Regions from separate parts of the Marinifilum fragile genome, predicted to be linked through region 2. Evidence: riboswitches for the same ligand, from Rfam matches in the RefSeq annotation. Region 2 holds a riboswitch; each other region holds the start of a gene.
The links. A riboswitch is a leader RNA that binds a small molecule or an ion and turns the genes downstream of it on or off. The one in region 2 is predicted to bind cobalamin.

Region 1: it holds a riboswitch for cobalamin, as region 2 does, so the genes downstream of both, ACKPCA_RS06050 (TonB-dependent receptor) here and ACKPCA_RS08550 (TonB-dependent receptor plug domain-containing protein) in region 2, are expected to answer to the same signal.
Region 3: it holds a riboswitch for cobalamin, as region 2 does, so the genes downstream of both, ACKPCA_RS13650 (TonB-dependent receptor) here and ACKPCA_RS08550 (TonB-dependent receptor plug domain-containing protein) in region 2, are expected to answer to the same signal.

Annotation. Positions count from the first base shown of each region.
Region 1 covers NZ_OY781962.1:1,546,980-1,555,724, forward strand. The annotation lists gene ACKPCA_RS06045 (histidine kinase) at 1-1,473, opposite strand, end outside; cobalamin riboswitch at 1,822-2,036, shown strand; gene ACKPCA_RS06050 (TonB-dependent receptor) at 2,133-4,388, shown strand; gene ACKPCA_RS06055 (sirohydrochlorin cobaltochelatase) at 4,447-5,385, shown strand; gene ACKPCA_RS06060 (hypothetical protein) at 5,516-5,680, opposite strand; gene ACKPCA_RS06065 (flavodoxin) at 5,747-6,250, opposite strand; gene ACKPCA_RS06070 (class I SAM-dependent methyltransferase) at 6,354-7,178, opposite strand; gene ACKPCA_RS06075 (methyltransferase family protein) at 7,237-8,313, opposite strand; gene ACKPCA_RS06080 (PepSY-associated TM helix domain-containing protein) at 8,551-8,745, opposite strand, start outside.
Region 2 covers NZ_OY781962.1:2,156,654-2,162,249, reverse strand. The annotation lists gene ACKPCA_RS08565 (ABC transporter substrate-binding protein) at 1-1,036, shown strand, start outside; gene ACKPCA_RS08560 (iron ABC transporter permease) at 1,044-2,096, shown strand; gene ACKPCA_RS08555 (ABC transporter ATP-binding protein) at 2,089-3,135, shown strand; cobalamin riboswitch at 3,198-3,408, shown strand; gene ACKPCA_RS08550 (TonB-dependent receptor plug domain-containing protein) at 3,572-5,596, shown strand, end outside.
Region 3 covers NZ_OY781962.1:3,415,988-3,424,732, forward strand. The annotation lists gene ACKPCA_RS13625 (ABC transporter ATP-binding protein) at 1-345, opposite strand, end outside; gene ACKPCA_RS13630 (FecCD family ABC transporter permease) at 348-1,394, opposite strand; gene ACKPCA_RS13635 (ABC transporter substrate-binding protein) at 1,391-2,512, opposite strand; gene ACKPCA_RS13640 (sirohydrochlorin cobaltochelatase) at 2,523-3,398, opposite strand; gene ACKPCA_RS13645 (PepSY domain-containing protein) at 3,403-4,881, opposite strand; gene ACKPCA_RS13650 (TonB-dependent receptor) at 4,884-7,067, opposite strand; cobalamin riboswitch at 7,183-7,400, opposite strand; gene ACKPCA_RS13655 (DUF4369 domain-containing protein) at 7,806-8,474, opposite strand; gene ACKPCA_RS13660 (M16 family metallopeptidase) at 8,707-8,745, opposite strand, start outside.

The DNA.
Region 1 (8,745 bases), 610 kb from region 2:
AGCCAACTTAGGCTCCCCATCCACCAAGGCATACAGTGAATTTAAGGAATTGAATAAGAAATGTGGGTTAATTTGATTTTTGATATTCTTTAACTGTGCTTTTACCTTCTCCTCTTCTTCCTCCTGTGCTTTTTTTCTCAATTGTAAAGTTTCACTGATATCCAGTTTAAAACTTGCTACACCGACAACCCTACCTTCTGAATCGGATATGGCATTGAATATCTGCTGGTAATCTATTCCATGACGTTGATATTCTACCAAGAAATGCTCTCCTCCCAATGCTCTATCCAGATACTTTTTCATTTTGATGCGAAAATCACCATAATAAGCATCCAAAATATTCTTCCCCTCTTTTATAAGTTCGTTTTCAAATTTAAGAACCTCCTCTTTATGCACCGAATTAAAACTAGTATACTGGTAATCTCTTCCCACCGAAAAAATCATAATTTGATCGGTACTCTCCATAATGGAAGATAATTTACTTACCTCGTTCATGTGTCTTCTTTCCGCTCTTCTCCTTTTAGTTGATTCATAAAGCCAACGACGCTGAGAAAAATAAAGAAAAACCATCAATAAAAGAGCCAGGACCAATCCAATTAATATGGTTGAATTTCGTGTGGCTTGCACCGTTTCTTTTACGTTGAAAAGTGGTACACTTACTGTAATTAGCCAATTGGTATTGGTTTCTCCAATAGTAACAGGTTGATATACCCTAATAACAGGTACTTGAAGAAATTGAGAATGAACTTCGCTGTGCATTTTTTTACCACTTGCCAACACCTCTCGTATCCCATCTGCATCATTCAAATGATCAATACTTTTACCAATAAAACTTTCCTCGGGATGTGATATACAGAATCCTTGTTCGGAAATAATACTTACATAGGCTCTTCCCAAATCTTCATTATCGTAAAAATGTTGCTGAAATCGATACAGATCCAGATCAGCACCCAACACCCCAATAATACGATTGCTACGTTCAACCGGAACCAGAATAGAACTTATTAAACGATCATCGGATCCCTGATAAGGGACAGATATGTTCTCATTTTTACTTTGCAGAAATTGAATCGCCAATTGATTGTGTATTAGATTCAAATCAGATTGGTAGAAAGAAGAATCTATCTGATCATTTCTTCTATTTAATGAATCAATAGGAATGTACCAAACTGCATTAATTTCGTTTCTCAACTTCAGTTTGGTGATCAGCGCATTATTAATTAGCGCGGATTCCTTCGTGTTCATATCGATAGTTTCTTCTATCGATTCGGCTAGCATTTTTGTACGCAAAATGCTTTCATCCAATTCTCTTTTTACAATCAAAAAACTATTTTGTGCTTTCGATAAAGCCAGATCCACGCTCATTTTACGGGCGGTAATGGTCATTTTATCCCCAATCAAATAAGCTACCGCACCAAATGCCAAAATGATAACCGCTCCTATAAAGATGATGGATTTGTTACGAAAATTCATTAATTCCAGATTTTTAAAAGCACAAAACTTATTAATAAGCAAATATTTACAAATATGAAATGATGTCATTTCAGAAATAGAGTACAAAAGTAATATATAGAATGAATTAGAAATGAATTTCGATAAATTTTACAAATAAGAAGCTTAAAAGGATTCAAAATTAGATAGATAACATATGATCATATAAGAATAAACAATTTACCCTCAATTAAACTGGCAATTAATACAATACCGAAAGACATTGATTAACAAAAACTTATTGCAGCAATATATATTTTCCAAATTCAAACCTGTTAATTAACATACAGCAAAAGCAATTCCCTTTATTTTATAATCAATAAAAAAGAATACATTTGCAAAGCTTTTGGTGCTCTGTTTGCATTCAGCGAATGGAGTTAAAAGGGAATCCGGTGTAAATCCGGAACAGTACCCGCTACTGTAAATCTCGTTAATATCCTATGATATTAATTCGTTCTCAACAGTCAAAATCCACTGTTCTATAGGGATGGGAAGGAGTTGAGAATCGGGAAAGTCAGGAAACCTGCCAGGAGATATTGTTTAATTATTGCTTCCGGGAAAAGAAGTTAATGATGATTTGAGTATATTTTCTGATTTCATTCATCTCACATATTCCAGGAATGCATTAGTATATTTTTACTATGCATAAGATTTTTTGCATGTTGTTAATGCAGGTAGTATGTTTCACTGCATTCTCACAAAAATTTAGCCTTAATGGCAAGGTGTACAACAAAAACACCAAAGAGGGAATCGATTTTGCTTTCGTTTACCTCGATAGTTTGAATACAACAACTACACAAAAAGATGGGCAGTATGAGTTAACCAATGTAGCAAAAGGCAAATATCATCTATGTGTTTCAGTTCTTGGATACGAAAAATTCTGTCAAGAAATTGAGTTAAGCGCTTCCCAAAGTTTCGATATTGGGCTTCAGCCAAAATCTTTTACCATCTCTCCAATAGTTGTAACTGGTACAGGAACACATTATAAAATTGATAATGTGCCTGTTCAAACCGAAATCATTACAAAAGAAGACATTGCTGATATCTCAGGGAGAAATGTAGAGGAAATCATTTCGGGTATCTCCTCCTCTATTGACTATACCACTAGTTCGATGGGTTCCAATATCAAAATTAATGGTTTGGGTAAAGATTACGTGTTGATCCTTTTGAATGGCAAACGACTAACAGGTGGGGTTGGCGGATATGCTGATTTAAATAGAATTAACTCAGCCGATATTGAGCAAATTGAGGTGGTAAAAGGTGCTTCCTCTACCCTATACGGATCCGATGCTATAGCTGGAGTGGTCAATATCATCACCAAAAAAGTAAAAGGTAAATTATCAGCAAGTAGTAGTTCTCGCCTGGGTGCTTATGGAGATTTCAAACAGCTAAATTCCTTCACATTTAGTAAAGGAAAACTATCTGGTAAAACTACTTTTAACCACAAACAAAAGGCTGGATACCAATTGAATTCTTTGAAATTTAATAACAAATGGGAATCCAATCACGATTTGCCATACCTGATTCATACCTACTACAAACCAGTAAACAAAAGTAAATCTTATACCATTAGCCAATTTTTAGAGTACGAAATGAACAAAAAGTTGAGTTTTAACATGGACTTGTCCTGGTATGAAAAGACTTTGTACTTCCCATTCAAAGCTCAAATGCACAATTACTATTACAACAACAGAGCTATTTCGCTAGGCGGAAAGTATAAATTGAAACACAAAAATTACCTGAGTTTCAATTTTGATGCAAACAACTACTTGTATTACACCGAATATCCATACAAATACAACGAAACCTATATTACCAGCACCGATGTAATCAAGAAGACCTATTATCCGGGCGATCGATTTAAAAATTCGGATGAGATAAATGTAATCTCACAAGTGAAAGGCATTTTTAATATCGACGACAAGAACAAACTAAGTTTTGGCACTGAAATTAAAGGCGAATACCTTGAAGCGGAATACAGGTTAACCACACCTAAAGTTGATGCCTATACTTACTCATTGTATGTTCAGGATGAAATAAAATTAAGTGGCAAATTAGATTTGGTTGCAGGTCTTAGAACACTATACCACGATAAAACCGGTTTCTCAGCAACCCCAAAGCTGACCATGATGTACAAAGAATCTAAATTCACTCATAGGTTCACCTACTCCAATGGCTTTAAAAGTCCTACCTTAAAAGAGTTATACTATTATTACGAAAGCAACCGTATGGGCATGTATCGCCTATACCTTGGTAATGAAAACTTGAAAGCTCAGAAATCACATTATCTTGCATTATCAACTGAATTCAAGGCTAATAAGTTTAAAACAGGATTAAACGTATATCTAAATAGAATCTACGACAAGATCGATTATAAAATTATTCCTACAACATACGATCATGCACGAAGAGGTATAGAGGAAACCAAAAAGCGTTACAATATAGATGATGCCAGAACTTTAGGAGCTGATTGGCATTTTAGTTTTCCTGTATTTTCTCGACTGTTATTCAACGGGAGTTATAGCTATGTAAGTGCAAAAAACCTAACTCAGGATATCAGATTAAATGGCATATCAGAACATAGTGCCACATGGAAGCTATCCTATAATCAAAGATGGACGAATAGCAAGCTAAACATCAACTTGTCTGGCGTTTACAAATCGGATCGTTTCTATTTGGAAGAAGATTTGGAGAGAAGCTATGCAGATGCTTACCAAGTTTGGAAACTCTCTTCGAACCTAAGCATTAACAAATGGGAGAACTATAAAATTCGAATCACTGCAGGAATCGACAATCTGTTTGATTATGTAGATGACAGACCCTACGGATCACATTATGGAACCTTAAATCCGGGAAGAACACTCTTTGTTGGATTGAATGTAAACTTTAGCAAATAACCTAATATTCCTTTAGGGATATATCAATAAGATCAAATTAACAAAAACAAAAGACAAAATGAATCTAATCAAAAGATCAGCTATCGCTTTATGCGCATTAGCAATGGTATTCACTGCATGTAGTGATGACAACAATGACGACAAGAACACTTTAGGTGACAAAGAAGGTATTCTATTGGTAACTTTTGGATCTTCATTCCCAGATCCACAAGAGACATTCAAGAACATCGACAATGCTGCTAAAAAACGATTTGCCGGTGAAACCATTAAATGGGGTTACACCTCCGATATCATTATCAACAAATTGCGTCAGGGAAATGGAGAAGGTTCTTTAAAAGGACAAATTATCGACAATGACACGCCTCAGGAGGCTTTGGAAATCATGGTAAAGGATGGCTTTTCTAAATTCAAAGTACAATCTTTACATGTTATTCCTGGTGAAGAATTTGATGAATTAAAAGAAGCAATTCATGCATTCAAAGAAAAATACGAAGGGGTAAGCGTGAAAATTGGTCGTCCTTTATTGGATAGCGATGCTGATATTAAAGCTGTTGCTGATATTCTAGCTGCAAAATTCTCTGAGGAATTAAAAGATGGTCCTGTATTGTTAATGGGACACGGTACTCCACATGCTGCAGATGCTCAATACTTAAAACTTCAGAGCGAGCTACAAAAACTAAATCCTAACTTTTTTGTAGGTACGGTAGAAGGGATTGGTTTCGATGCAGGAACAACTTCAATAGGCGGTATTCTTGCCGAATTGGATAAACTTTCTCCAAAAGCTACCAAAGTTACCATTACTCCATTAATGTCTATTGCTGGTGATCATGCAAACAACGACATGAACGGAAATACAGGCGAATCAGAAATTTCAGAGCAATCCTGGAAAGAAAGATTGGAAGGTAAAGGTTACATGGTTAATACTGTAATGAAAGGCTTGGGCGATTACAACGAGATCAATAAAATCTGGATGGATCACCTGGAAGATGCTGAATAAGACAAACAAACAACATAACTTGTTTAAAAATGAAAGAGGCAGTCCAAAAAGTAAATTGGACTGCCTCTAGCTGCTATTTTGATTTAGTCAACTATGATTACTCACTAAACCGATTTTGATTTATAAACATCTATAATAATTCGTAGTGTTTTGCGCTAAAGTTCAATTGTACCCATTTACTTAGTTCCTTTTGCTCTTTAATGCTCAACCATTGCGCTGACTTTTCGAACTCTTTTTTAAATAAAAGAGGGTCTTCGGCAACAGCATTCAATACCATTTTTTGGTGTTCCAACATTGTTTATAATATTTATAATCGATCTTGCAGAAAGCAAATCGGTCAAATATTCCAATGAATTGGCAATTATTTTAACTCTTTACTGATCTGCTCCACCCATTTGTTAATTCTTTCTTCCGACAAATCGCCTTGACTTTCTTCATCCAGAGCCAATCCTATGAATTTACCATCTACTACAGCATCCGATTCTTCGAATTCATAACTTTCAATGTCTACACTTCCTACAATTTTACAATTAAGATCCTTCACTGTACTGTAAAGTTGTGCCATTCCGCCCACAAAAGTATCTCCATTGCTGCAAGCATCTCCTAAACCGAAAAGAGCTACTGTTTTACCTTTCAGATTGGTATTCTTAAGTTCCTCAATAAAATCTTCCCAGTTATCCTGTAAATCGCCAGCACCCCAAGTAGAGGTTCCTAAAATAAGATTATCGTATTTGTTTATTGCCTCAGTAGGTTTTGTAGATGCATCAAATACATCTGCATTTAATAATTCTGCTAATTGATTAGCAACATTTTCTGTATTTCCAGTAGTAGAACCGTAAATATAGCTGTCTTGCTCACTGTTAATTTATTTTTTCGTTAAACTTGAAATTAATTCACTCATACCTTGTTTAGAACAATTCAAAATTAATTAACAAGTCATGAGTAATCAATCCTAAGAAATGATGATTTTAATTCAATACGTAATGAAGTAATCTTCCTCCATATTTATATCTTGGAATTACTGACATTATAAAACGTTGAATAAAGCCAACTTTCTTCCATCCAGGAAAATCAGAGTATAAGTATGTCTTCCGATGAGATAGGTTCTGTCCCCAATTTTCAATTAAACCATCATCATCTAAACCAAACTCAAAACTAGCTTCTGAATTTTTAATGGTATCGTGCTTGTGTGAATTATTGGCCAACCATTTATTAATGACATCAAAATGGATTTCTGCTTTAGAAAACCGATTGGAAAGATCTGAAAATAACTTTTTAACAGCCTCTTCTTCGAAATACATTAAAACACCTTCAATTACAAACATGATTGGTTGATTGGGATGTTTTTCGTGTATCATATCCATCCAATCTGTTTCGAACATCGACGCTGAAATATAGGTATCATTTGAAGATTCGGACATGAACTTTCTACGCAAAGCAATTACTTCAGGTATATCTAATTCATAAAAATCAGCATCATTTCTACAATCTTTCAATCGATGATAACGGGTATCCAATCCGCAACCAAGTATTACAACAACCGGATTTACATTTCTGCTTATAAAGTCACGCACTTGGTCATCGAAATGTTTTGAACGCACCACAACACCAATTGCTGATCGAATGGCCTTATCGTATTTTGAAAAATCGTAATCGATGGTCTTTAACATTTCACATGCCATCGGATCCGATAATATTGGATCCGATTTTTGACTCTCCAAAGCCTTCATGTAAAGTGTAATGTATAAGGTTTCTGCGATATTATTTTCTAATGTATTTTTTATTTTATCCATTATTGCTTCGTATAAATATTGATCATTACTACTTAAAATGAATTCATGGTTTTAAATCTTATCCCAAGACACTTCTGTTCGTATCTTGCTGTGATACAACTTCATCCTCCACCTCACTCACTTTAATTGCCGCTATTATCATTCCGGGATAGGCTATTCTTTCATCTGGAGCATTTTCGTAACGGCATTCAAAACCCGATTCTGTTAAAGCATCCTTTAAAAAATCCTCTGATAGCGAATGAGTAGGAAATCCCATAGCTCTAGTCATTAGTTCAACAATGCATAGTGTAAGGTAATTTTCACCGCCGCCTTTACCATTCATATGATTTGAGACGAACAAACCACCCATTTTCATAGATTTATTGATCTTTTTCAATAAGCCTACCAATTTTGTTGAACTATTATATTTGTATAGAAAATGTGAACTAAAAAAGAAATCATAAGCTTCTCCAAACTCATCATCCTTGTTCAAATCAAAGGAATGATATGTCACTCGATTATAATCTTTCTCAACCGTCTTAATTCTTTCCGAAATATTACAAACTGCTTGTAAGTCGTAAACATGCGAGTGTAAACTTTGATTTTCGTTTAAAAAAGCATAGGAGTAATAACCTGAATTACCGGCAAAATCACACATTTTCCTTGCCTTTTTAAACTCAGGTAAATTTTTCACAAAACTCAGTACATACTGTAAAGATCCTGCTTTCGAAGCTTGTTCAATGCGTCTAATTGCATCTTCAGAACTCCACGCGTCTTGATTAAATTCGGGAACACTTCCCTTTAATGCAGCAGTTAAATTAGCAAATGGCCCTTCTGTCGAAGTAAATTCTTTAATTGCAGCAATTTGATTGACTTCCGATTCCTGTGTAAGGTATTCTTTTGCCAAATCAGACAAGGAGTAGATATAAGCTTTTCGTTTCAGGTAATCAATAGCATATAATACCTCTAATAAAGATTCCGTAATATTGGCCTCAACATTCAATAATTTGGCAAGTTGTACACAAGATTTAGGACCTTTTGCCAATTGGTCAAATATTCCAACTTCTATGGCAGAATAAATAATATTAGGGAGGTAACTTTTAAATAATAGGTTATTGACTTGACTGTAGGCTGTTTTTGTTTTAATGATGTCCATTTTAGTAAGATTTTGTATTATTTGTTAAATTTCATTTTAATTAAACACATAGTCAATCCTAATAAATGAGGATATTTTTAACATCTAAAAATCAATTGTTTTTACAACAAAAGGATCATCAACAAAAACATTAATGCTATTATTTTGATAGTTGATATTCAAATTCTTTTTAATAAAAAAAGCCTTCCATTACGGAAGGCCTTAAAATCAAAAAATAACAACTCATCTTAAAAAAGACTAAGTATAAAAAAACAAAAGAACGGGTATGATAAAACCAATGATCATCAACCAAACTCCTCTTTTTTTAAACCCCTTTTTGCCCTTTACCATAACAGCACCTGAAATGGCAAAGAATATTAAACCAATAGCGTAAATCATGGCTATCGAAGAAAATCTTTTACCTGAATTGTAATGAATGTCGTTTACAAACTT
Region 2 (5,596 bases):
GAAGTATGCAAAGGGATTCGAAATCAATATTCTTGATAATAATTTGAAGGAATTGATTGTTTGGGATCCTTGGAACGAAGGCAAGGTTTTTCAGAAGTATTACCTTAAAAATAGAGGAGATCAATTTGAAGGAAAACTTCCTGATGATGGTTTGATGGTAGAGGTTCCTGTTAAAAGTATTGCGGCACTTTCCAGCACACAAATCGGAATTTTGAAATTCTTGGGCGTAGAGGATAAAATTGTAGCCGTTTCTTTACGTGATAGAATCTACGATGAGGAAATAGACAAGAGAGCTAAGGCTGGTAAAATTCAGGCAGTAGGTCATTCTGAAAGCTTAAATTTCGAAAAGATTGTTGAAATTGATCCAGATTTGGTAATGGTGGCTGGGTTTATGAAGATTACCGATAGAGAAACTAAATTAATGCAAGCTGGATTGCCTGTTGCGTATAATATCGAATGGATGGAATCTTCGCCTTTGGCTCGTGCCGAATGGGCCAAGTTTATCGCTGCCTTTTTTAATAAAGAAGCTGAGGCAGAGAAACATTTCGATGAGGTTGAAAAAAGATACATTGATTTAAAATCAATTGTAACTACCGTTAAAAATAAGCCTACAATTCTTTCAGGATATAATTTTAAAGGCACATGGTATATGCCGGGAGGGCAATCTTATTTGGCTCAATTCCTTAGAGATGGGAAGGCAGATTATTGCTGGTTTTCGGATAGTACGAGCGGGAGTATGCCTTTAAGTTTTGAAACTGTGTTTGATAAACAACATGATGCCGATATTTGGTTTGGTCCTGGACAATGCAAAACAATAAAAGATCTGGAGAATCTGGATGATAGGTATACTTTGTTTGAGTCTTACAAAACAAAGCAAGTATACTGTTATACCAAAAGAATGAAGGAGAGTGGTGCTAATGACTGGTTTGAATCTGGAGTCATTCAGCCTGATGTGGTATTTAAGGACATTATTAAAATTTTACATCCAGACTTGTTGCCGGATTATGAATTGCATTTTTATCAGAAATTGAATTAACAGAACTATGGTTTCTCAGAAAGGTAAAATTGTATCTATTTTATTTGGCGGTTTAAGCCTTATCATCATCACTTTATTGTTGCTAGATCTAATTTTTGGATCGGTAAATATTCCTTTTGAAAAGGTGTTTGCGATATTGGCAGGAAATGAGGTGAAAACTTCGTGGAATTATATTGTTCTTAATTTTAGGTTACCCAAAGCATTAACAGCCATTTTTGTAGGTGCAGGATTATCGGTAACAGGATTAATGATGCAAACATTGTTTAGAAATCCATTAGCAGGCCCTTTTGTTCTGGGAATTAGTTCCGGTGCTAGCCTAGGTGTTGCTTTAATGGTAATGGCCTCGGCAATTGTTCCAGCCTTTTTTGGAGTTGTTTCCGCTTTTTTGGGAAACTGGGCTTTGGTGGTTGCTGCTGTTGCAGGTGCTTCACTTGTGTTTTTGCTGGTAGCGTTAGCCTCAATTCGAATTTCCGATAGTGTCTCATTATTGATTATAGGAATCATGTTCGGAAGTATTACCGGGGCAATCGTAAATATATTGCAATACTTTAGTGAACCTGAACAGATACAGAGTTTTATTGTTTGGACATTTGGTTCCTTGGCGGGTGTGACATGGGTTGAGATGCAGGTAATGGGACCAATTGTATTTGCAGGTTTAATTTTGGCATTTTTCCTGATAAAGCCTATGGATGCATTGCTGTTAGGAGAGAATTATGCTAGAGGAGTAGGAATATCGGTAAATAAAACCAGAATTGCGGTAATCATTAGCACGGCTTTAATCGCAGGAACATTAACTGCATTTACTGGACCGATTGCTTTTGTGGGGGTTGCGGTTCCACATATTGCTCGTTCCATTTTTAGAACAGCAAGTCATAAAGTGTTAATGCCAGCAGTAGTGCTAATTGGAGCTGCAATAATGCTAATTTGTGATATTTTTTCTCAATTGCCAGGCAATCAAAATACATTGCCTATTAATTCCGTGACAGCTTTATTTGGTGGGCCAGTAGTGATTTGGGTAATTATGAGGAGTAGAAATGTAAAAGCATCCTTTGGTGGATAATGGAACTATGAAAGAGGAGAGAGAGCATCAAAATATATTAGTTACCAAAGATCTTGCAATAGGTTACAAGCAATCGAAGAAAGATACTTTGTGTTTGCTATCTGATATTAACCTAACGATTCGGAAGGGAGAAATGGTTTGTTTGCTTGGCCCCAATGGAGCAGGTAAATCTACTTTAATGAGAACCATTGCCGGAATACAAGCCCCACTGGATGGTCGCACTTTGGTTGAAGGTATTCCCATTCGAGATAGAAACTTTAAAGAAATTGCACAACTTCTTAGTATTGTTCTTACAGAAAGGATTAATGTTGGCAATCTTACGGTATATCATATCGTTTCTTTGGGGCGTCATCCGTATACTTCCTGGATGGGAAAATTATCTGATGCTGATAATGATAAAATAAAATGGGCTCTCGAACAGGTTGGATTACTGCATTACGCGAATCACTATATCAATCAATTGAGTGATGGTGAGCGTCAGAGGGTAATGATTGCAAAAGCTTTGGCACAAGATACTCCATTAATCATGTTGGATGAACCTACAGCGCATCTCGATCTACCGAACCGTGTTGAAATTATGCGTTTGCTGCATCGTTTGGCAAGAGAAACCAATAAAGCCATTTTGATGTCTACTCATGAATTGGATTTGGCTTTACAAGCAGCCGATTTAATTTGGTTAATGGCAAGAAATCAACCAATAAAAGTGGGCGCTCCTGAAGATTTGGTATTGAATAGAAGCATTGAAGATACCTTTCAGAATAAATCTTTCAATTTCGATAGAAAGACAGGTAATTTTATTATGAATTACCAGAAAAAACAAACCATACAACTTTTGGGTAATGATGTGATGGGATTTTGGACGCAGCGAGCCTTGTCTCGAGAAGGATATCAGGTTACCTGTGAGCAAGTAGGAGACTGTTGTGTGAAATTACTGGAAGATACTATGAAATGGGAGATCCATCAGAATGAAAGTGTTACTTGTTGTAACAGTATTCAAGAGTTAATTGCCTACCTAAAAAAAACTTTACACACGAGTTAATTCAGATGTAAAAAGATGTTGAATAAACGATCTTTTTAGGAAAGTTGTAGAGAAAATTTGTATACATTTGCGCTGCATTTGGTTTTTTACTTCTCTATTATCAGAAGTAGAAATGAAAAGGGAATCCGGTGAAAATCCGGAACTATACCCGTAGCTGTAAGTTCTAATATAGCTTTTTGAAATACTCCTTGCCACTGTTCCATATTGTTTAGGAATGGGAAGGCCTCAAAAAGTAGAACAAGTCAGAAGACCTGCCACTGCAAACATTTAAGTCATTGCTTTCGGGAAAAAGAGCAAGCGAACGAAAAAGTAATCAATAACTAAATAGGGATTTTTCTGCCATAACTGGTCCTTTACGGTATATTGTGAAATTTCTTTTAAGCTCCCTGTCTGCATTGCATTAGTTAATCTTATTTTCATTTTATTCTTTAAAAACATGAAAAGAACATTTTTAACTGCTTTTGCATTGCTGTCATTATTTAACGCTGTAGTAAAAGCTGATGAAGTGCCAAATTCAACTGATGACAAAAAGGTTGTAAAGCATTTGAATTTAGAGGAAGTTGAAATTAATGCTTCCAGAGTGAATGCCAAACTTAAGGATTTACCGCAAAAAATTGAGGTGATTACTCAAAGAATGATTGAAGCCTCACCAGCCGTTGATGTGGCGGGTTTATTAAAACGATCAGCATCGATTGATATTTTGCAATACCCAGGTGTACAGGCAACGGTTAGTATGCGTGGTTTTACTCCTTCGCCAAGTGTAAAGTATACAGTGATTTTGGTAGATGGAAAACCAGCAGGTACTGAAAATATAGCAAGTATTAATTTGCAGAATGTAGAAAGAGTAGAAATATTGAAAGGTCCTTTTTCTGCCCAATATGGATCGGCAGCTATGGCTGGTGTTGTAAATATTGTGACCAAAAATAGTACCGGTGAGTTAGGCGGAAGAATTGATGCTGAATATGGAAGCTTTAAAACTTCTAAGTTAAATGCAGCATTAGGTGGTTCTGTTTCTGAAATGATAGATTTTGATTTGGGATTTTCATTCAATAATCAAGGGAAAGATTACAAAACGGGTAGTCACAACTTGTATGATGAGAAGTATGCAAAATCTATTTTGGATGAAAGTTCATATGGAGAAAGAATGGTGAATACACAATTCACTACCTATAATTTAAATACTCGATTAGGAATTACCCTCGCAGAGGATTGGAAGATTAACCTGAACGGCGGATACTACAGAGGTGATGACATTGAAACTCCTGGTAATTTCTGGCATACCGAAGGAATGGACTCTAAAGATATTGAACGCTTTACAACGGGTTTTGATGTAGTGGGGAAAATCAAAAATCATAACATCATGTTTTCACCATTCTATTCAAACGAGGAGAATAAAACGATTGATGTGGGTTCTGATGGATACGGTGATTTTGAAAGTGTTTATAAAAACTATGGATTCCAATTGACAGATTCCTACCAAATAGGAAAACACAACCTTGCCTTTGGTTTGGATAATAAAACCGAAAAATACGAAAGTACCAACTTCGATACCAGTGGAAATATTGAAGCTCCTTACCAACCAGATTATAAAAACATTGCTACAGGGCTCTATGCACAATTGCAATTCAAATTATTAAACGACAAGTTGAATTTGATGCTTGGAGCAAGAGGAGATCATATCAAGTTTAAACTGGAAGCTGATGATTTGTTAGGAAACACAAAGAAAAATGAGGACTACTCGGTTTTTACTAAAAATATTGGTGTAAAATATAATTTAATTGGTGACTTATCAGCACACGCAAGTTGGGGTGATGCTTTTTTGGCACCTAAGGCATATCAAGTAGCAGGGGAATACACCAGAGGTTCTTCAAAAACAGTAGGAAACCCGGATTTGGATCCTGAAAAATCAAATACAACAGACTTTGGTTTGGCTTATAATAATTACAGAAAAGGTGTCAATTTCGACCTTACTTATTTCAATACGCATCACAAAGATAAAATCATCAGAAGTTCCTTGCCTGATTACAGTACAACCTATATTAATGCGCAAAGTGCAGATATGGATGGATTGGAACTAAGCGCTTCTTATGATTTTGGTGCATTAAAAGACTATGATTATTCCTTGCGATTGTATTTAAATTATACTCATTTGATTGATGCAACAGTAAAGTATACTGATGCGCAAGGTAATCCGCTGGAAGGCGAAATGAGGTTTGTTCGAGATAACACCGCTTCATTTGGTGTTGAGTACGATAATCTTAAAGGATTTTCGACAAGATTGAATGGAAGATATATTGGTCACAGATACGAGAATAACTACATGTACTTGGCTGATTATTCCAATTGGCCAAATATTACCAAAGAGCCAATTGTTTTTAATGGGAAAGAGGTGCGTCCTGATTTAGTGAATGAAGAATTGTTGCGTCACCCGGTTTCTTATGTTTTTGATTATTCGGCCAGC
Region 3 (8,745 bases), 1.3 Mb from region 2:
TGTTCCGGTATACGGACTTCTTCCTAAGCCCACCAATTCTTCTACGGTAGCATTGGGCACAATTACACGATCGGTAAGTACTACAGCTGCCATTTTCGATAATTCCTTTTCGGAAAGCTTTAGCAGATCTTTGCCAAGAAGAGTAGATTCCCCTCCCAATGCAGGTTGAAATCCGCAAATCGTACGAATTAAAGTACTTTTTCCTGTTCCATTCTCGCCCAGTAGACAAACCAATTCGCCAGCAAACATTTTAGCTTGCAATTGATCATGCACCACTTTTGCACGTTTACCTTTTCCGTAACCTATGCACAGCTTGTTGATATCTAGAATCTCTTTTTCTGCCATAACTACTCCAATCGATTTTCTTTTCTACGCTTCCAAATTACCCAAATCACAACTGGTGCTCCAATAAATGCAGTTACCGAATTGATAGGCATTTCCTGCTCCATTCCCGGCATTCGTGCCAAAAGATTACACAATAAGGCTGTTGCTGCTCCCAGCAAGGCCGCGTTTAATATCAAATAAAAATGGTTTGATGTTTTCGATAACAATTTGGCCAAATGTGGTACTGCAACTCCAATAAAAATAATAGGTCCGCAAAAAGAAGTCACAATGGCCGTTAAAAATCCCGAGAAGGCAATAATTAAAAAGCGTGCCCTTTTGATATTCAATCCCAGGTTTGAGGCATAACGATCTCCCAAAGCCAAAAGATTTAAGGACTTGCTTAAGAATGTTGCCAAAATGGAAGGAATTACGGTAATCAAACCAAACATCATGGCTCGCTCGGTTGCCAATCTGCTAAAACTACCTAAACCCCATATCACGTAATTGTAAACATCTTCTTCAGGACTATAGAATTTCAGCAAGCTTACCAATGAACTGCTTAAGTATCCAATCATCACACCAATAATCAGAACACTTAAAGTTCCTCCAATGCGATGCGATATAAAAAGGATCAAAGCCAAAACCAAGGCCGCTCCAATTAAGGATGAAAAAACAACTGCAAAATCTCCCCAAGCCCCCAAGCTGGTAAAAGTAAAGCCCAAAATATTTCCGGTAAATAGCATTACAAAAGCAACACCAAGACTCGAACCAGATGAAATTCCTAGAACCGATGGTCCGGCAAGCGGATTTCGAAACAAAGTTTGCATCAACAAACCTGCTACTCCCAAGGCCATACCTGCCCCCAGAGAAACTATTGTTTGGGGCAATCTTGTTTTAAGAATGATGTTTTCATAAATTCTGTTTACCTCTTCTCCTGTAAACAGGATTGCCTTAATCTCCGACAATGGGATGTGTATGGATCCCAATACAAGATTCAATAAAACTAGAAAAACCAGCAACAATGTTGCCAGTGTAATTACAATTGATATTCTTCCCAATTTATGGATCATTTCAGCCTTTCGTAAAAATAAGGTTTATGCTCCGGCAACAATTCCGGATGAAAAAAGTGAATGTAATCTGCCAATAAAACATCAGGTTTCATACCTGCTTGTTCATAATATGGTTTTTCACGAATGTTGCACAAAATTACATTCTTATTCTGAAATGCATTAAAATCCATATATCTTGGGTCCTGCTCACCCAAATCTTTTAAGCTTAATCCTGATTTTTCGGGATGAATAATTCTCCAAAAATCACATTTGGAAGCCTTGCTGTATATGGTCTCAAAATCTACCGGATAAGCTCCTTGCATATCATCTTTGATAATGTAATCAGCTCCAGCATCGCGAAAATAATGCGCATAAAAACTATTTCCTCCTGGAACATACCAACTTCCCGATCTCATCTTTCCTGAGAAGACTGTTGGTCGCTTTTCAACATTCGAGGCAATTTTTTTTAGGTTTTGATATCGGGATTCAATTCCATTGAAAATAGAATCTGCTTTCTCTTCCTGCCCCACAAAAAGAGCAAGCATTTTAATCCATTCTGCACGTCCCAATGGTGTTTCCTCATTATAGGCAGCCATTGGCACCAAAGGAATCCCAAGGTTTCTCAATACATCGAAACCTCCAACTTTAAACGGAGATACAAATATTACATCCGGATCGAGAGCAGCCAGCATTTCAAGATTAAAGTTTCCTTCTTTGCCAATTCTTTTCACCTTTCCAGCTTCAACCAAGGATTTCATTCCTTCGTGTCGCAGGTAACGACTACTATTTATGGCTACAATATCATCGATATCTTCCAAGGCAAAGAAATAACTTAACTGCGTACTCGAAAGGCAGACAATTCTCTTGCAAGGAACCGGAATGCTATTGGGAATGCCTTTTGCCTTGGCTTTATCTTTTACAAGATTGAAAGTATCAAAAACTCCATCTTCTCCTTTTTTATGAACCTTTACAATGGTATTATCTCCTGATTTTTCAATCTTAAACTCTTTTGCATGCTTTAATGGAATCTCAAAACTCTTCTTTTGTTCATTACCTCTCGATGCGTTTGAAGACTTGTTATTACAAGCATAAAAAAACAAGCTTAAACTTATAGTCAGAAGAAAAATAATCTTTTTCATGATTCAGATTTTAACGAATTCCTAGCTCTTGACAAATTGCTTTCAAATGTTCAACCCAAATTCCAACAACATCATCATATTCCGCCAAGCCAATCATATCAATTTCTGTGTTGAATCCCTCTTTTTCAAGAATGGTTTTCCAACTGTCTTCTTCACTTCCAGCCATATCATTTCGTGCATGATCACCAGCTACTGACATAAAAGGAGTTAATATCACCTTTTTAATTCCTTTTGATTTCAGCTGAGGAAGAATCGAATCCAGCAAAGGAAAACCTTCTACAGTTCCTACAAAATACTGATCAGATTTTTGCTTTAAATAGTACTCAAATCCAGGATAGTAAATATTTGACTGATGATGAGAACCATGTCCCATAAACAGAACTGCTGTTTTAGAATTCAGTTTTCTTTTAAACTGTTGGTGAAGAGCATCCGCCAATTGCATATGATCATGATCTAGGAAAAGCAGTGGTGTTCCTATCTCTGCTTTTTTAATTCCTTTTGGCATTCCATTGAATACTTCAACGGTATGTTTCAAATTATCATACTCTTCGCCTGGAATGATATGCAAAGATTGAACCGCAACATGAGTAAATCCATCCTCACCCATTTTAGCCAATGCTTCTGCAGGAGAATCAATATTTTCTCCTCTTTTCTTCAATATCTTTCGAATGATTTTTGAGGTATAAGCCCATCGAATCTCCACATCAGGAAACTCGGCTTTTACAATCTTATCAATATTCTCAAAGGCAACCCTGGTTTCAGGATAACTACTCCCAAAAGTTACCAAAAGAATACCTTTTTTGTCCTCTGCTTTTTTATGTGCATGTGCCATCTGCACATGCATTATTAGCAAGAAAAATACACTTAAAAGCAAAAATCGTTTCATAGTGCTATAATTTTTTAGTTTTAATTAGTTTGTTGTAATTTCTCCTAAACCATTTAAAAGAAAGCATCAATCCTGTAATGCTAACCGCTAAGCCAACAAGAGACAAAAGAATTAAAATAGTTTTTCTGAGCGTGTCATATTGCTTTAGTATGGCTAAATCCAATGTGTGGAAGAAGCGATACAACCAGCGACGCAATCTAGAATTTTTATTTAATTTTTTTACACGTTCTCCACTCGCAGGATCAATGTATAACCAAGTTTTCGCAACATCATCAATTTCAATTTTATATGCCATTTGTGGCAAATAATACATGGCTGATCCAGAGTAATAATTGTCGTAATTTTGCTGCTCAACCACAGAAAATAAAGTATTCTTGAATTTCTTTTCAGACTGTTGTTTGATATCCGCTAAACTAAATTTCTTTTGCGGAATCACTTTATCATCATCTAAAGTGTAAATCTCAGATTTTTGATAATCGTCATAATAAACTCTGAATTGAGGAGTGTTTAAAACGGTTTTCCACTCAATTTTGCGAACACCTTCCTTATTTTTAAGAGCTGTGAAAATTTCGCTTGGCAATGTGTTTTTATGTCCCGATAACTCTAACTTTTGATTCCATTCAATGTCAACCTTCTCTTTAGAATTTACCCCAACCATCCAGTCGGGGATTGAAGTAACAGAGACCAATCCACTCAAAATAAAAGTAAACACAAAGAGTCCAAAAAAGAATCCCGCTAGGTGATGCCACTTGTACCAAAACTTCTTGTATGGACTAATTCCCTTTTCTTTTCTCTTTCGAAGTCGAACAAAACCAGCATAAATGCCTGTAATTGACATTAAAATCCCGAAAGATGAAAGAATGATAATTACCAATCGCCAGGAATCTTTTGCCAAGCGAAGTTTTTTAAAGTAAATCCAATGCGGAATTGCTCCAAATCGCGCACTCCACCTGGATCTTCTATTGGTTTCCTGTACAATCTCACCCGTTTTTTCTGAAACATAGAGAACGGTATGAGCTGGATCACTCATTCTACACTTGTAAAATGGGAGCAAAGGTTTATAGTAAGACCATGGCATCCAATCATCCAATTCACCAATTTTTTCCAAATCTTTTACAGGATATCCATTAAATGATGCAGATATTGTTTTGGCATGTTCTTCATCAAAGGAATTAATTGGCTCTAAACTTTTTGCATCATAAGTTTTCTGAGCTTTTTTTCCTGATTTCACACGATAAACGGCTTTGCCATCGCACAATTCCAGTGATACTTTTCCCTTAAAGGATGTTGGAGGAGCTTGCAATTCTTCAAAATCCTGCTTTTTAAACTCGGCAAGGTGCAAAAATCGATCTTTGCGAGAAGCATGAGGAAAACCATCGAAAATCAGAACGATTCCAGAAATGAACCAAACCACAAACATCAGGCTCAGTAATGAACCTGATATGTTATGGATTTGAATGAGATATTTATTGAATCCTTTCAAAACTATTTAGCAAAATTGATTGTAATACCAGCGAAAAATGTGCGCCCAGGATTAATGGTTCCGTAATGAGAGCCATAAGGACTATCATCTACATGGTCGAAAATGTTATCAACTCCAAGTTGAGCTTCTAAAATGAATGAGCCTAGATTTAAAAATTTGTGATTAGTAGTTAGCTTCCAGATATCGTATCCTTTGGCATTATCTTCTCCATTATCATATGACTTTTCATCCTGAATACGTCCCAGAATCGTTGCGCTAAACGAATAATTCTTCCATGAACGATCGTAAGTCAAACGAACATTTCCATAATTTTCTGCAACTCCATCCAATTTTTCACCTGTGGTTTCATCATTGGCATCAACATAGCTGTATCCACCTCCGAGCGTAAAACCCGCTCCTAATTTTGCGTTCAGCAAGAAATCAATCCCTTGAGATTTCGACTCCTCAACATTGTAATGTTTGAGTCTTCTTGTGATTTCATTTTCTGCATCACCAGGTTCAATATCAATAGTCTCATATGCGATCAAATCATCTACATTATTGATGTATCCTGTAATGCTTGCCGAAAGGAAATCATTATGAAACTCTACACCTAATGAAGAATATTGCGATTTCTGAGGATCCAAATCTTCATTACCTAAATAAAGAGTTCCTCCTTTTTCGTAGGCGTAATACAATTCTTTTACAGTAGGAGCTTTAAATCCATATCCATAAGTCCCACGGAAATTAAAATGATCTAGCTTGTAAAGTAAAGATACTTTTGGAGTAAAAGCACTACCAAATTCATTGTGCTTTACGTAACGGGTTCCTGCTACCAACTGAAGTTTTTCAAGCAACTTGATTTCTTCTTGAGCATATAAAGCTATTGTTTTGGCCTCAGCCTTTCCGTTTACCAAACGATCTTCAGATACCATTTTCTCTCTCAGATAATCTGCACCTAAAGTAAGAGTGTTATTTTTAGAAATGACATTTACATATTTCATTCTAAAATTGCTCATTCTTTGATCATTCTGAATGTCTTTATCACTTTTCTTATAACTCTTGTAATCTTGATTGTATCGATAATAATATCTGTACTGATCAAAGTTATAGTCAACGGATACGTAATCTTTTTTATTTAATAAATACTTGGCTCCTGCTTCAAAAGACTTATCGGTATAGAAATAACCATATTTATAAATAGAAGTAGGTCTTATAACATGCTTTTTGAAAAATGAATTTCCGGCATAAACCTCCAATTTCCTAGTGGCACGAAATTTTAAAGTTTGAGCGAAAGTAAAATCGTTGTACTCATATTGTGCTCTTTTATCCGTTTCAATCAGTTGTCCTTTTTTGATTTCAAAAGGACTTAATTTCCATCCATCGCTTCTTTTGTGGTTAAAATTTCCATTCCATGAGAACTTACCCAGGTTAAGATCAACCGTATTGCTTTGTTGATAAGTCCGATATTCGCGAATACGACTCGTATTGGAAACATTTACCTTTTGTTTTGATTTTTTTGTAATGATATTTACAACACCAGCAATAGCATCCGATCCATATAGTAAAGAAGATGCACCTTTTAATACTTCAATACGCTCAACATCATCAGGATTAATTCTATTTAGATCGGTATTTCCACCAACATCTCCATACATACGTTTGCCATCAACAAGCACAAGAATAAAGTCATTTCCCAAACCATTAATGGTCATCATGGCTCCCATTGTTCCTGGATTAAAATCAAATGATGGACTTACATTCATCATCAACTCGTTAAAATCTGAAGCTCCTGCACTTGCAATGGCTTTTTTATTAATCAATTCAGTTTGAACCGGAGCTGTTTTTAAATGATGCGCGGTACCAGTTCCAGTTACAACAATTTCTCCCAACTGACTTTTGGATTCTATCATTGTAAAATTTAGAACATTGACACCTTCCTTAATGGTGATTTTCTGCTTTTGACGACTATATCCCGAAAAGGATACAACCAAATCGTAATCCCCTGGTGCTAAATTCTTAATCTGGTATTCGCCTTTGTTATTTGTCGCTGTACCTGTAGTAGTGCCTGAGAAATATACACTAGCACCAGGCATTGCTTGTTGGTTACTTTTTTGGGTTACCACCCCTTTTAGCACAGCATTCTGTGCATTAACGAAAGTCACTGAAATCAGTAGCATAATAGCTACAACATAAATCTTTTGCATAGCAAGATATTAAAACATTAATAACTTCACTTTGCAATCCTTATGAACGACGAGAATAATTCAGAACATTAAAACCAATAAGTCCCAAACATAAACTTCTGTCCCGGAAGCAAAATGTTTAATCGTTGTGATGGCAGGTCTTCTGACTTATCCTGATTTTTATGCCTTCCCATTCAATCTAAAATCGAACAGTGGCTGTAGTATAAAAACCGCGATCCCAAAACTCTGGAACCAGACTTACAGCAGCGGGAACTGTTGCAGATTTTCACTGCATTCCCTTTTAATCCTATTGCACATGAAGATGCAACTAGAACCATTACTGTCGCAAAAGTATATATTATTTTCTTACTGGCAAGTGTGCTTTTCAGCAGGAAAGTTTATTGCATAAAAAAGCCGTTTCATTTCTGAAACGGCTTTTATCCTTTCTCTTCGGGAAGGACTTAAACCCAACCCATATATCTCTTAATTTCAACAATTTTATTAGAGTTTGAGAGCAGAGAACGAATTGATAAATGTGCATGGGAAATTATTCGTTTTACCTCTGCTCTCATTCATGGCTATTCAAACATAACCAGTTAACTTAGTTAGAATATCATTTTCTAATAAATATTTCAATACATTACAGACTTTATGAAGAGGCTGCCTAATAAAGATTTTATATTTGGAGAGATATCTATAAGATTTTTCAAATCCCCAACGCTCCACTACTTTTGAGACCAGCTCTTTTTTCTAATCTGTTTAATTTTTCAATTGCCAATTGACTGCACAATCAGAAAAATACTTACTTGCATTTTTCAAACACTCTTCCTTCTGCCATGATGTTAAGTTTTCAAATTCATCAAATATCAAAGCCATAGCAATCGGATTTTGAGGTTCTTTTCTGTAAGTACTTAGAATTGATTTTTTACGAAGAGTAACAGCCTTCTTTATTTCTTTACGATATTTAAACAGTTTACCTTCATCCTCTTCACATAAATTCTCTTCGGATTTGTGAGTTTGCACCCAACTAATTTTTTCTGCTAAACTGTCCATGTAAGCTTTTTGATATTTTCTTAAAATCCGATCGTATTCTGTATTCTCAAAAGAATTATTAACAATAACCAATTCTTTTTTATCTATCTCAAAATTAAACTTCCCATAACGAAATATCCAGATATCATATTCTTTCTCTGCATCAACTACCAATGTCATCTTAAAAGGTGGTTTTACATTTTCAATAAATGCATCAAACGCCCCGTCTTTAAGTTGAACATCCGATAAGATTGTTTTTGATTTCTCGCTTTTGGTATTCAGCTTTAATTCTATTTTAGAATCACCTACACCCTCAATTTTACCTGAAATTCTAATTGATTCTTTGTTGCATGAAAAAAAACAACAAACAACTACTAATAATAATAAATTTCTCATTCTTAATATTTAATACTACACCAAAATAAATAGAGCTAGTTTAACTTTTAGCCGAACTACGATTACCATCATTTAAATGACATTGCATAGCCTCATAAATCAACTCCTCTTTACTGATGTTTAATTAATTCTCTGATAATAACCATTCCCTACTTTGCCTCTTTATTAAAAAAGTAAGCTTGTTCAGTTCTTTGTTTTTTCACTACAACTATATTTAAAGCAAGCTTTTCATTTATTTAGTCTCCGGCAAAAACATTATATCCAATATATC